4 regions of the Ruegeria sp. CH2 genome follow, and region 1 is predicted to be linked to each of the others. Evidence: riboswitches for the same ligand, from Rfam matches in the RefSeq annotation. Region 1 holds a riboswitch; each other region holds the start of a gene.
The links. Region 1 has a riboswitch for cobalamin ahead of ACR0M9_RS19885 (DUF4198 domain-containing protein). Riboswitches for the same ligand answer to the same signal wherever they lie in the genome.

Region 1 (3,153 bases):
ACATTGTCGTCATGAAGGGGATGGCCGTGTCTGCAATGAACTCTTTGGACAATACCACTGGCGTACGCGAGCCAGATATGCGCGGCACCAACCAAAGTGGAATGCGGGCCCGAAATGAACGGCTTGTCCTGTCACTGGTCCGGCGCCATCAGGCCCTCGCAAAATCTGAAATCGCGCGGATGACCGGGCTGTCGGCGCAGACGGTCTCGGTCATCATGCGCCAGTTGGAAACCGATGGGCTGCTTCTGCGGGGCGAACCGATCCGGGGAAAAGTCGGACAGCCCTCGGTTCCCATGCGCCTGAACCCGGATGGCGCTTATTTCTTTGGGCTCAAAGTCGGGCGGCGCAGTACCGAATTGGTGCTGACGGATTTCCTTGGCAATGTCAGGCACCGTGAGCGGCGGACTTATGATTTTCCGACGCCCGAGGCGACATTGAGCTTTTCCAAAGAAAGCCTCGACAAAGTGATGGCGTCACTGTCGCCCGAGGCGCGCAGCCGGATCGCGGGTCTTGGGATTGCGATGCCGTTCTACCTTTGGGACTGGGCGCAGACATTGCAGGTTCCGCAGGAGAAAATGGATCCGTGGCGTGACGCGGACCTGAAAGGCGCGCTGGCCGCAAGCTATGACTTGCCGGTATTCCTGCAGAACGACGCAACGGCCGCCTGCGGTGCCGAGCTGGTCTTTGGCCCGGCGGAAGGCCCACGAGATTTCCTGTATTTTTATGTGGGCTTCTTCATCGGGGGCGGGGTGGTTCTGAACGGCTCGATCTTTTCGGGGCGGGGAAACGCCGGTGCGCTTGGCCCATTGCCCGTGCCGGACGACGCAGGCGGAGTGAAACCATTGATAGATGTCGCCAGTCTTTATGTGCTGGAGCGCGCAGTTGGTGGGAATGCCGAAACAGCCGGCTCAATCTGGGAAACGACACAGCATTGGGACCTACCGGAAACCCACCTTGAGAACTGGCTGAAACAAGCGGCGCACGGGATCGCACATGCCATCGTCTCGTCTTGCAGCCTGATCGACTTCGAATCTGTCAAGATTGATGGCTGGATGCCCGCAGGCATCAAGGCGCGGCTGGTGGAATTGGTCGAGGTCAAACTATCTGACATGAACCTGACCGGGCTTGAACGGCCCTTGGTGCAGGTGGGGACGGCAGGCCCGGATGCCCGCTCATTGGGGGCGGCCAGTTTGCCATTGTCGGAAAGATACCTGCTCGAAGGGTAGTTCATTCCCGAAAAACCCCGACCTTTATCCAAAGCGGATCCGCCGGAAAAAGGGCATTGCCCGCTAAACTTTTTGACAGCCAGCGCAATTGATCGTTGACGGATGCCGAAGAAGTCTGGCAAGCCGCTCGGCATGTCCGGTTCCGGGGCGTGCTCTGGAATCAATAGGGAATGCGGTGCGGGCTTTGGCCCAACTCCGCAACTGCACCCGCAACTGTAAGCGGCGAGCAGGGCTGAAGTGCCACTGGAGTTAATCCGGGAAGGCCAGCCCAACGCTTTGACCCGCAAGTCAGGATACCTGCCGGACATGTGCCTTTGACAAGGGCACTCCTAATCGGCGACGGGATGTGCGTCGGAGCAGGATGCTTGAAAAAGCAGCTTAGCTTGGACGTCCCCGCAGTCAAAACGCATCTCGTACCGGGGTTGGTGCGATGGGACAAGGACGACTATTGATGACCAAGCTGCTTTCCGCAGCCGCTGTGGCGATGGCGCTTCCAGCGATGGCAAATGCGCATTTCCTGCTGGAATACACCGCTGACACCATGATCGACGCACCGGGGAATGTTCCGGTCAAGCTGATCTTTTGGCATCCGTTCTCGAACGGGCATGTCATGGATCTGGACAAGCCGCAGGAATTCTACGTGATCCACAACGGTCAGAAAACCGATCTGCTGGATACCCTGGAACCCGTACGTTTCACCGGCGGCGAAAACGAAGGCGCGGCATTCAAGGGTTATGTTCCCGTCAAACGGTCGGGCGACTATGTGTTGGTGACTGTTCCCCAGCCCTATTATGAGGAATCCGAGGATATCTATATCCAGCAGATCGCCAAGGCATTCATGAACCGCAATGAACTGCCGACCGACTGGATGAACCCGGTGGGCCTGCCGGTTGAGATCATCCCGCTCAACAAACCAACCAACATCATCGCGGGTTCGACGTTTACAGGTCGGGTTATGGCCGAAGGCCAACCGGTTGCGGGTGCCGAGATCGAGATCGAGTACATGGCCGCAGAACCGAACATGGAAAGCGCGGCCGCTTCCGCCCCGTCGGTCTCGCCGATGCCGGGTGGTGCATTGGTCGCAACTTCGGATGATAACGGGTATTTCACGTTTGGCGTTCCAAAAGCCGGATATTGGGGATTTGCCGCACTCGGCGCCGGTCCCGTGACCGAACACAACGGCAAAGAACTCAGTCAGGACGCGGTCATCTGGATCCGCGCCTGGGATTTGGAGTAACCGTAGATGCACATCGTTGACGGAGCCTTGTCCAACCCGGTCGTGATCGGCGGAGCCGTCGCTGCGGCGGGTGGGATTGCCATGGGCCTCAGGTCGCTGGATCTTGATCGCATCCCCACTGCGGGGGTGCTGTCTGCCAGCTTTTTCGTGGCATCGCTGATCCATGTGCCGATTGGCCCTTCGTCAGTGCATCTGATCCTCAACGGTATGGCCGGGCTTTTGTTGGGCTGGGCCGCATTCCCGGCCTTGTTCGTCGGGCTTTTGCTGCAGGCCGTCTTCTTTGGCTTTGGCGGGTTGACGGTATTGGGGATCAACACCCTGAACATCGCGTTGCCCGCGGTTTTGGCCGGGCTGATCTTTGGCCGCCTGATCGCCCATGGCTCACCTCTGCAAGGTGCGATATGGGGCGGGGTCGGCGGTGCCTTTGCCATCGCCGCCACAACCGGCATGGTTGCGTTTTCACTGGCCCTGTCCGGGGATGCATTCCTGCCAGCGGCCAAGCTTGTTTTCTTTGCACATATTCCTGTCATGGCGATCGAGGCGATCCTGACTGGGTTCGCGGTTTTGCTGGCGCGCAAGGTCAAGCCCGAGCTGTTTGTCAAACGAGCGGTCGCATGAGGTATCTGGCAATCATTCTGGCGCTGTGCTGCGCACCCCTACCTGCCTTGGCGCATAAGGTCATAGCCGGAG
Region 2 (3,153 bases), on a different contig from region 1:
TGCAACACGACCCCTGCGACAGCCAGACCGGCACCGCAGGACGCAGCGACCAGAGCGCGAGGAATCCGGTAGCTCCAGATAATACCCTGATCAATTGGGTCGACAGGAAAGTCCGCTCCGGCCAGCTTGTTGGCCAGAACGGAGAGAACCAAATCGGGCGACAGAGAGGTTTCCCCGATCATCGCGCCCGCAAGAACCGCCGCAATCAACAATGGCACGGTAAGGCACGCAGCCTTGAAACCCTGCCGTAAGATTGCGGCGACCTCGTTCACAGGTTGTTTCCGATGGTATCCAGCTTCTCGGCCAGATCCTCCAGCGCCGGGATTGCGCGGATGGTGGCGTCCATGGCCTGCGCATCCATAATGACGATCCGGTCATTCTTGACCGCATCCATCTGGCTGGTCACCGGATCAGTGCGCAGGAACTCCAGCTTTTTCAGGTAGTCGTCCGCAGCAAAGCGACGGCGGTCCATCTTGGCGATAACAATCACCGTCGGATTGGCCTTGGCAATGGTTTCCCAGCCCACTGTTGGCCATTCTTCATCCGTCTCGACGACGTTGCGGATACCCAATTTACTCATCATGTATCCCGGTGCGCCTTTCTGTCCGGCCACAAACGGGTCGCTTTCCATTTCAGGAGAGGAAAACCAGAATACGGCTGACACATCGTCCAGCTTCACGGTTTGCGCCTTGGCGACGGCTGCGGCTTCGCGGGCCTTGTACTCGGCAACCAAGTCCGTGCCGCGTTCGGATACATCAAAGGCTGCCGCCAGTTCTTCGATACCCTGATACAGCGTATCGGTCGAGAACGCTTGCAGGCGGGTGCCATCGCCGCCGACTGTATTGTCTTTGCCGATGCAATCTGCAGGCATTACGTACGTTGGAATGCCCAGTTCGTGAAATTGCTCACGCGTGGCGACGATGCCCTCGGGTCCGACATGCCACTCATATTGCGCTGCGACCAGTCCCGGCCGCTTGGCAACAACGCTTTCAAAGCTGGGATCATTGTCTGCCAGACGCTCTACCTTGGCATTCACCTCGGCATATTCAGGCAGCACCTCGTTGAACCAGACCGAGGTTCCAAGAACCTGCTCGCCCAGACCCAGCGCATAAAGCACCTCGGTCGCGGCTTGGCCGACCGTGACTGACGACGTCACTGGCGCGTCAAACGTGACCGAGTGACCGCAGTTTTCGATAGTTAGGGGAAAGTTTCCTTCGGCGGCAGCGCTGGTAGCCAGCAAGGAAAGGCCAATCAGGCCAGTGCGTAGAAACATGACAATCGATCTCCATGTGTCAATGACCAGAGAACGGGTGAATGGGCATTTACCGAAGCAACAGACGCTTTACTGCCTGCCGTGAGCGCAGGGTAGAAAATAGACCGCCCGGCGCGTTTCTTCGGCAACCTCCCCGGACAACCCCGCCCGGTGTGTTTCGGTTTCATACCGGCAGGTCTCCTGACTGACGGGTCTTTGTCTGTCCTGTCTTCCCAGACCAAAATGGCCCAGTGACGGAAATGGACAGCGCTCGCCGCCTACAGTTGCGGGGGCAGTTCCGGTTGGCACCAAAAGGCACCTCGGATTCCCTCTTAGCCACATCGGGACCGGTAAAACGCGGGTACCTTAACACTTACCCTGCGGCAAGAAAAAACTCCGGGGTCTTTCCTATTTTCTCGCAAGAGCATGCACCTGCGCGTCTCAACATGGCGCTGATATCAGAAAAGCCGCTGAGAACGCGCCAAAATCCGGACCTAGATTCATAGTGTGTGATATTAGGGAAAATCATGGCTGGGGTGGTAGGATTCGAACCTACGATACACGGTACCAAAAACCGCTGCCTTACCACTTGGCTACACCCCAACGGTGAGCGGCTATCTACGATTGTTGATGGCAGGGTTCAAGAGCGTTTTGCAAAAAAAACGAGCGCCGTAAAATTTTTTTGAGGGCCTCTCATTTGGTGTCGATCAACACCGCTCCGGTACGGTTGCCTTCCTGTACCATCGCATGGGCGGCAGCGCATTCTTCCAGTGTAAAGACCTTATGTACGGGGCAGATCAATGCGCCATCAGCCAGTGCCTTGTGGAGTGTCTTTATTGCGGCGGCGCGCAAGTCTACGGGCAGCAGGTAGATCAGGACCGCCTCGAGTGTCACTGCCTTGAACATCATGGGTCCAAAGGGAAAGACGGGTGTCATATTCCGGGCAGATCCATATGCGTTGATACGGCCGTTTTCGGCGATGACGGCAATGTTGGTGTCAAGGTTCTGTCCAAATTCGACATCGACGATTCGACCAATTGCACGTCCATCATTTGCGTCGAGAATCTGATCCGAAAGGTGTTCACCGGAGTAGTCGAGAACGACATCTGCACCAGCTGCCTTGACCCGGTCAAAGCTGCGGGTGCTGGCCGTTGCGATCACTTTGGCTCCGGCCCATTTGGCAAGCTGGACAGCCAGATACCCGACAGTACCCGCCCCACCATGGATCAAAATGGTTTGCCCGCGCGGCGTGCCGCCCGAGAACACTGCGTGGCTTGCGGTAAGGCCCGGAATTCCAAGAATCGCTCCGGTTTCAAGTGACACCGTCTCGGGCAGTTCTACAGCCTGAGATTCAGGCAGGGTGATGTGGCTGGCAGCTGTACCGAACGCGCGTTGCCATTGCCCGTTCCAAATCCACACGCGCTGACCAATCCGCGTCGCGGGTACGCCATCGCCAACCGCTGTGATGACTCCAGCCCCGTCGCTGTGCGGAACGATCAGCGGAAACGGAGGTTCTGTGACACCCGGTCGGGTTCCCGCGCGGGCCTTGACGTCCGAGGGATTTACGCCGGAATAAGACAACTCGACCGTGACTTCACCCGGTCCAGGCGGAACTGGGGGAATATCCTGTATGCGCAAGACATCGACAGCGTCTCCGAAGGCTGAATAGGTGACTGCGCGCATAGGGTCCTCCGTTTAGGTCGAGTTAAGCGGCGATTGGGCCGGTAACTCAAACAGCTTGTCGCGCTTTTTCGGGGCGATGCGCAACCGCGGATACCGGAAATTGTCTTTCGCCTATTCCCGAATTTCGGAAGAATCGACGCCCCAAAGGTTCGATTTCAGTGTCCAGCCACGGTATCCGCCGGCGGTGATCCTGCACCAGTCCAGCGAACAGGCTCCAA
Region 3 (3,153 bases), on a different contig from region 1:
GGGACAAGGCGTTCGGCAAGATGGTGCGCGGTGTCATGCAGGACAAGAAGCTTCGCAAACGGCCATAACTGCAAGGTGTTAGGAAAACCTGCGTCGCGTCTGATCAGGCGATCAGGCGCGGCCAGACCGCTGCATTGCGACGGGCAAATGCTCCGATATGGCCTATTTCCGGCAGTCCGAATTCAGCAGGCTTCAGAAGGTGGCGTCTGGCCTCGGGGCCATACAAATCAGCAAGGCGCCAAACCGCCTCGGGCGGAGCCATCTGGTCATCTTCGAACGTGAACAGATCCACTGGTGTTCCAGAACTGCCCCAATGCGCATCAGGCAAATTCTGCCCGATCTCGGGAACGTAGCTAAGAGGGGCTGTACACCATTTGCGCCATTGCCAGTAGACCGAGGCGGGCAGGTCCGAACCAAACCCGATCGCTTTGCCGGGCAGATACCCAAGCGCCCGCACCATCAGCGGTGCATGGCCATACCAGAACAGCCCTGCCAACCCCCGATAGGGCCATGGGTGATCTTTCAAAGTCACCAGCCCCGAACACACACCGATCATTCGGTCGATCTGGTCGATATCCGGCTGCACCGGCCCCAGCATCGCACCGACGGAATGGCCGATGGTCCACTGCTGCGCCTTTGGAAACCGCCTGCGCATTTCGGCCCGTGCCGCTGGCATGTCGATCAACGCCCAATCCGCCATTGTTGCAGTTGCGTCTTTCAGGCGGCCGACCAAAGAAAGCCCGTAGTCCCGATAGTCATAGGTCAGGCAAGCTATCCCCCGCTCGGTAGCCAGCCATCGCGCAAAGTGTTGATAATAGTCACGCGGCACACCCGTGGCACTGTTAAGTACGACAACGGTTTCCGGCTCACCCACTGGCCGGTACAGCCGCGCCGACAAGGTCACGGACCCTGACGGAAAGCGGAAATCTTCGATCAACACCGTCTGTTCCGTATCCAACATGATCCCCGGCTTTCGCTGAAACAATGGTTTGCCTGCCTTCGATGCCGACGAAACTAAGCCGGAACGTAAACCGCATCCAGCATGACCAAACGTCCGGCCTAAAGATCGGCTTGACTCGGAACGCGATCAGGCGCTAGCGGTTGTGTGATGGTTTCCGGCCCCCACAAGAGGTCGGGATGAAAAGGGAACACGGTGCGGTTTGTCTGGTCAAACAGATATCAACCAAGTCCGCGACTGCCCCCGCAACTGTAAGCGGTAAGTAATGCCGAAATACCACTGGCCCACGGGCTGGGAAGGTCGGCAGAGCAATGACCCGCAAGTCAGGAGACCTGCCATCGGAACTGAAACCGAAACTCGGGCGGGGTGTCCGGGCAGGTCCTGACAGCGAGATGCTGTCCCACCTGCCCCAATATCCAGCCCACCACGCGCGGAGGGCGCAGGATGATCTGGAAGACAAAGTCACACGAATACAGCGCAACTGTGTGCCAGCGGACGGGCAATACCTGCCCGGCTTTGGCGCGACTGGCCCGCTCGATTTCCGAAGCCATGGCGCAGGCGGTTTCGGCCACCAGCGAAGATTTCGAATTTGAAGGCAACAGCGCGCTGTCACATTGCGCGGAAGGGTGCATGGCAACGATCCGAGCGCGATCCGACAGCGTTCGCGTTTTCTGCGGGGCGCACCCTGATACGGCAATTCGGGACCTTGATGCCTATGCCGATTTGATCTTCGGACCTACATTCAGCACGCTGCCCTCGGGCATTGTCGCGAACCCGCCTTGCGCCATGATCGAGGTTTCAACGATCCGGCCCCGGAAAACCGGCTACGCACCCCAGCAGCTGTCAGCTTGATCCCACTTCCACCTGTGCCGGGGTGATCCGGGACGCCCAGGCCAGCTGCGCATCGGTTTCGACAGCGCAGGGGCGCACGGCCCGCAGGCGGTCCAGTGCGTCGCTGGCGCGTTCACCGCATTCAACCATCAGTCGCAGAACAATCATCCCGGATCTGCCGCACCCCCCACGGCAATGCACAAGAACCCGGCCACCGCCCGACAGCGCATGTCGGGCCGTGGCGCTGACCTCTGGCCAGGCCTTCTGAACCGCCTGCGTCGGTGCTCCAAAATCTTCGATCGGCAGGTGAACCCACCGGCTGGCACGGCTTTGGATGTCGCTGCCAAAGTGCTGCGCGCCATCCTGAAGCATTTCAACATCCGTCGTCATTGAAATCACAAGGCCCGGTTTCCAAGCCGCAATCATATCCAGATCGCCGACGTAATCCCCGCCACGCCCGGGCATTGAAGTAAGGGCAAGCGTTCCGCCTCCGACCTGCAGAGCAAAAATGACCAGCTGCGACATGAAGTGCGTCCTCCCCCAAGGTACTCTTTAAGAAATGAGTCATTAAATCCGCTGGACCAGTTTAGTTGGAAACCAGCCCGTTTCTGAAACAAAAAATCATCGCGCCCCACAGTGGACGCGGACTGCCGCCGCCACTACGCTGTGCCGAAGCACCGAATCCGAGCGAGAAGACATGACAGACACGCCCAGCCCCGCCTATCAGGTTCTCGCCCGCAAATACCGCCCGGAAACCTTTGCCGACCTGGTGGGTCAAGTTGCTATGGTGCGCACCCTAAAAAACGCCTTCGAGGCCGACCGGATTGCGCAGGCCTTTATCATGACCGGCATTCGCGGAACGGGAAAAACCACCACGGCGCGGATCATCGCCAAAGGCATGAACTGCATCGGGCCGGATGGAACCGGAGGGCCGACAACCGAGCCTTGCGGTCAGTGCGAGCATTGCGTCGCAATCATGGAAGGTCGCCATGTCGATGTGATGGAAATGGATGCGGCCAGCCGTACCGGCGTCAACGATATCCGCGAGATCATCGACAGTGTCCGCTATCGCGCCGCCAGTGCACGCTACAAGATCTACATCATCGACGAGGTTCACATGCTCTCGACCAGCGCATTCAACGCGCTGCTCAAGACGCTCGAGGAACCGCCCGCACATGTGAAATTCATCTTCGCGACCACCGAGATTCGCAAAGTGCCGGTCACGGTTCTGTCGCGGTGTCAGCGCTTTGACCTGCGCCGGATCGAGCCCGAAGACATGATCGGCCTGCTGCGCAAGATCGCCGGGGCGGAGAGCGCGCAGATCGCCGACGATGCGCTGGCGTTGATCACCCGCGCCGCAGAAG
Region 4 (3,153 bases), on a different contig from region 1:
TCGCCTCCAACTACATCCAAATCGCTGACTTGGCCCCGCAGTACGCGCGTGCGACGCTTGGTATTTTCAGACGTTCATGGCCCGCGATTCTGTCGAACTGCGGGCCAGATATGGCGTGTTTTTTCGGAACACCAGCCTACCCCTGCTCGTTCACGGGGCGCGATGTAGTCTGGTATGTGGCTTACCCACAGGCGCGCCCTTGTGGCACAACCTCGTATCCCGGCTCTTCCGGCTCATCATCCGTCATTTCGGCTGGAAAGCCCGGGGCGGTGATATCCAGGCCGGTTGCCTCTTCCAGCCGTTTGATAATATTTGGTGAAAGCTCGCGTTCGCCATAGCGCGCGATACCATCGTTAAAGATGCTGATCATCACCGGGTTTATTTCCAGCGGCACCCCGGCGCGGTCGGCGACCTCCTGAAACAGACCGATATCCTTCTTCACCAGATCCATGGTGAAGGAAATATCGCGCGACCCGTTCAGGATGACCTGACTTTCGGTTTCGTGCACGAAGGACGTGCCGGACGAGATTTTGATCGCCTCATAGGTCGTGTTCAGATCCATCCCCGCAGCCTTTGCCGTAACCAGTGCTTCGGCGCAGGTGATCAGGTTGGCGGTGGCAAGATAGTTGGTCATCACTTTCAGCACCGACGCCGAGCCCAGTTCACCGGTGTGCAAAACCCGGCGGCCCATTGTCGTCAGGAACGGCAGAATTCGTTCAAACGTTTCCCGGTCGCAGCCCGCAAAGATCGAGATATTGCCCGTCGCGGCACGGTGGCACCCGCCAGAAACCGGGCAATCGACGGCCGCACCGCCGCGCGATATGACTTCGGCACCCAGGTGTTTGACTTCGGCCTCGTCCGTGGTCGACATCTCCATCCAGATCTTGCCGGGGCCCACTTCGGGCAACATCTCCTGCATGACTGCGTCCGATGCTGCCGGAGACGGCAGACAGGTGATCACCGCATCGCAATCGCGCATCAACTGGGCGGGCCCTTCTGCCGCCTTTGCGCCTTTGGCGACAAACTCGGCCACCAGATCCGCGTTCAGGTCATGCACAGTCAGATCAATGCCGTTGCGCAAAAGGGATCCCGAAAGCTTGCCGCCTACGTTACCCAGACCGATAAATCCCACTTTCATATGACGCATCTCCAAGTTCGTCGTTTTCCCGTCATGCGACCATATACCGAACACGTTCTTCATGCCGCCGAACGACGCCTACAGGTCGCTTTTTTCACCTTGGCTTATTTGTTGCGCGCGAACCGCTTGACAAGCGGGTCAGCGGTGCCGCATGTCCCTGTCGTTGGTGTCGGCGACAGCCGATGAAAAGGGAATGCGTCAACGGTTCATCCGCCAAACGCAGCCGCCCCCGCGACCGTGACCGGAGAGGATGCCCAATGCCACTGGCCTGTGCCGGGAAGGCGGGACATCCGACAGAGCGACCGCTCTGGCATCCGCAAGCCGGGAGACCTGCCAACACCCGAAGTTGAAACCGGGCGGGGTGTTCCGGTGTCGGGTCCATGTGCAGACGTGGTGCCCGCATGAAACCCCGTCCCCCGCGAAGAGGATTTGGGGGGATGAGAGACATGACCGAGACCGCACCGGTAGAATTACTGGTCTGCACGACTTGCCGCCGGGGTCTGCCCTTCGAGGATGATGCTGAGCGTCCCGGCACATTGTTGCACAAGGCCTTGGAACAGGCTGCCCTGCCAGATGGCATCATTCTGAAACCTGTCGAATGCCTTTCGAACTGCGATCAGGGCTGTTCCATCGTTCTTCGGGGCGGGCCGGATCGCTGGACCTTTGTTTACGAGAACCTGAACGAAGTCGATCACGTCGATGTCATCATCGATGGTGTGACCAAGTATCTGGCCACAGACGATGGTCTGGTGAAGTGGCGCGACCGTCCTGAACATTTCCGCAAAAACTGCGCCTCGCGCATTCCCCCGATTGGAGGCTGAGATCATGTCGAACCTAGAAAAACTTCCCGTCACCGTGATCACCGGCTTTCTGGGCTCGGGCAAAACCACGCTGGTGCGCCATCTGATGCAGAACCCGCAGGGAAAGCGTCTTGCGATTGTTGTTAACGAGTTTGGCGATGTGGGTGTTGATGGCGACATTCTGAAATCCTGCGCGATACCGGATTGCCCTGCGGAAAACATCATGGAACTGGCAAACGGCTGCATTTGCTGCACCGTGGCCGATGACTTCATCCCGACCATCGAGGCGCTGATGGCGCTGGAACCGCGCCCGGATCACATCCTGATCGAAACATCCGGCCTTGCACTACCCAAACCGCTGCTGAAAGCATTTGATTGGCCTGATATCCGTTCGAAAATCACCGTTGATGGCGTGATTGCGCTGGCCGATGCCGAGGCTGTGGCCGCCGGTCGCTTTGCTCCGAACGTTGAAGCGGTGGATGCCCAACGGCTGGCTGATGACTCGATCGATCACGAAACACCCTTGTCCGAGGTGTTCGAAGATCAAATCTCGTGCGCGGATATCATCCTGCTGACCAAGCCCGATCTGGCAGGTCCCGAAGGTGTCGCGAAAGCCAAACAGATCATCGCCACCGAGGCGCCGCGCCCGCTTCCCGTCGTCGAGGTTGCAGAGGGTGTCGTCGACGTACGTGTCGTGCTTGGCCTTGAGGCTGCCGCCGAAGATGACATGGACGCGCGCCCGTCACATCACGATGGCCATCACGATCATGAGCATGACGATTTCGAGAGCATCATCGTCGAGTTGCCGGAACAGACCGACCCTGCGGAACTGGTAGCCAGAATCGAACGTCTTGCGACTGAGCTGAATATCCTGCGCGTCAAAGGCTATGCCGCCGTCGCTGGCAAACCGATGCGCCTGCTGGTTCAGGCTGTCGGCGCGCGGGTTCGTCACCAATACGACCGCCCGTGGGAGCCCGGTGAAGAGCGCCGCTCGCGCCTGGTCGTGATTGCCGAGCATGACGACATCAAAGAAGCCGAAATCCGTGATATCCTCGTGGGTGTGACCGAGGTTGCCGAGTAAGTCATGCACGTCGTCTTTCGCGAAAGCCACGGGCTCGAGGAAACCGAGACCCCAACCGATCTGGGCCAAAGCCCGGGTGATCTGGTTGTGCTGTCCTTTTCCGACAGTGACCTGGGCGCTTTCGCGGCGGGCTG

Region 2: linked by a shared signal. The riboswitch ahead of ACR0M9_RS06310 (ABC transporter substrate-binding protein) and the one ahead of ACR0M9_RS19885 (DUF4198 domain-containing protein) in region 1 are both predicted to bind cobalamin.
Region 3: linked by a shared signal. The riboswitch ahead of ACR0M9_RS18475 (hypothetical protein) and the one ahead of ACR0M9_RS19885 (DUF4198 domain-containing protein) in region 1 are both predicted to bind cobalamin.
Region 4: linked by a shared signal. The riboswitch ahead of ACR0M9_RS04315 (DUF1636 family protein) and the one ahead of ACR0M9_RS19885 (DUF4198 domain-containing protein) in region 1 are both predicted to bind cobalamin.

Annotation. Positions count from the first base shown of each region.
Region 1 covers NZ_JBQFQV010000024.1:14,809-17,961, forward strand. The annotation lists gene ACR0M9_RS19880 (ROK family transcriptional regulator) at 36-1,226, shown strand; cobalamin riboswitch at 1,347-1,545, shown strand; gene ACR0M9_RS19885 (DUF4198 domain-containing protein) at 1,678-2,463, shown strand; gene cbiM (cobalt transporter CbiM) at 2,470-3,081, shown strand; gene ACR0M9_RS19895 (cobalt ABC transporter permease) at 3,078-3,153, shown strand, end outside.
Region 2 covers NZ_JBQFQV010000003.1:19,683-22,835, forward strand. The annotation lists gene ACR0M9_RS06305 (FecCD family ABC transporter permease) at 1-254, opposite strand, end outside; gene ACR0M9_RS06310 (ABC transporter substrate-binding protein) at 269-1,273, opposite strand; cobalamin riboswitch at 1,427-1,619, opposite strand; tRNA gene ACR0M9_RS06315 (tRNA-Gln) at 1,781-1,855, opposite strand; gene ACR0M9_RS06320 (NADPH:quinone reductase) at 1,946-2,935, opposite strand; gene ACR0M9_RS06325 (SH3 domain-containing protein) at 3,047-3,153, opposite strand, start outside.
Region 3 covers NZ_JBQFQV010000018.1:8,886-12,038, reverse strand. The annotation lists gene rsgA (ribosome small subunit-dependent GTPase A) at 1-68, shown strand, start outside; gene ACR0M9_RS18480 (alpha/beta hydrolase family protein) at 104-961, opposite strand; cobalamin riboswitch at 1,094-1,312, shown strand; gene ACR0M9_RS18475 (hypothetical protein) at 1,403-1,810, shown strand; gene ACR0M9_RS18470 (protein-tyrosine phosphatase family protein) at 1,802-2,314, opposite strand; gene ACR0M9_RS18465 (DNA polymerase III subunit gamma/tau) at 2,487-3,153, shown strand, end outside.
Region 4 covers NZ_JBQFQV010000001.1:864,016-867,168, forward strand. The annotation lists gene ACR0M9_RS04310 (NAD(P)-dependent oxidoreductase) at 182-1,201, opposite strand; cobalamin riboswitch at 1,286-1,490, shown strand; gene ACR0M9_RS04315 (DUF1636 family protein) at 1,585-1,959, shown strand; gene cobW (cobalamin biosynthesis protein CobW) at 1,964-3,019, shown strand; gene cobN (cobaltochelatase subunit CobN) at 3,023-3,153, shown strand, end outside.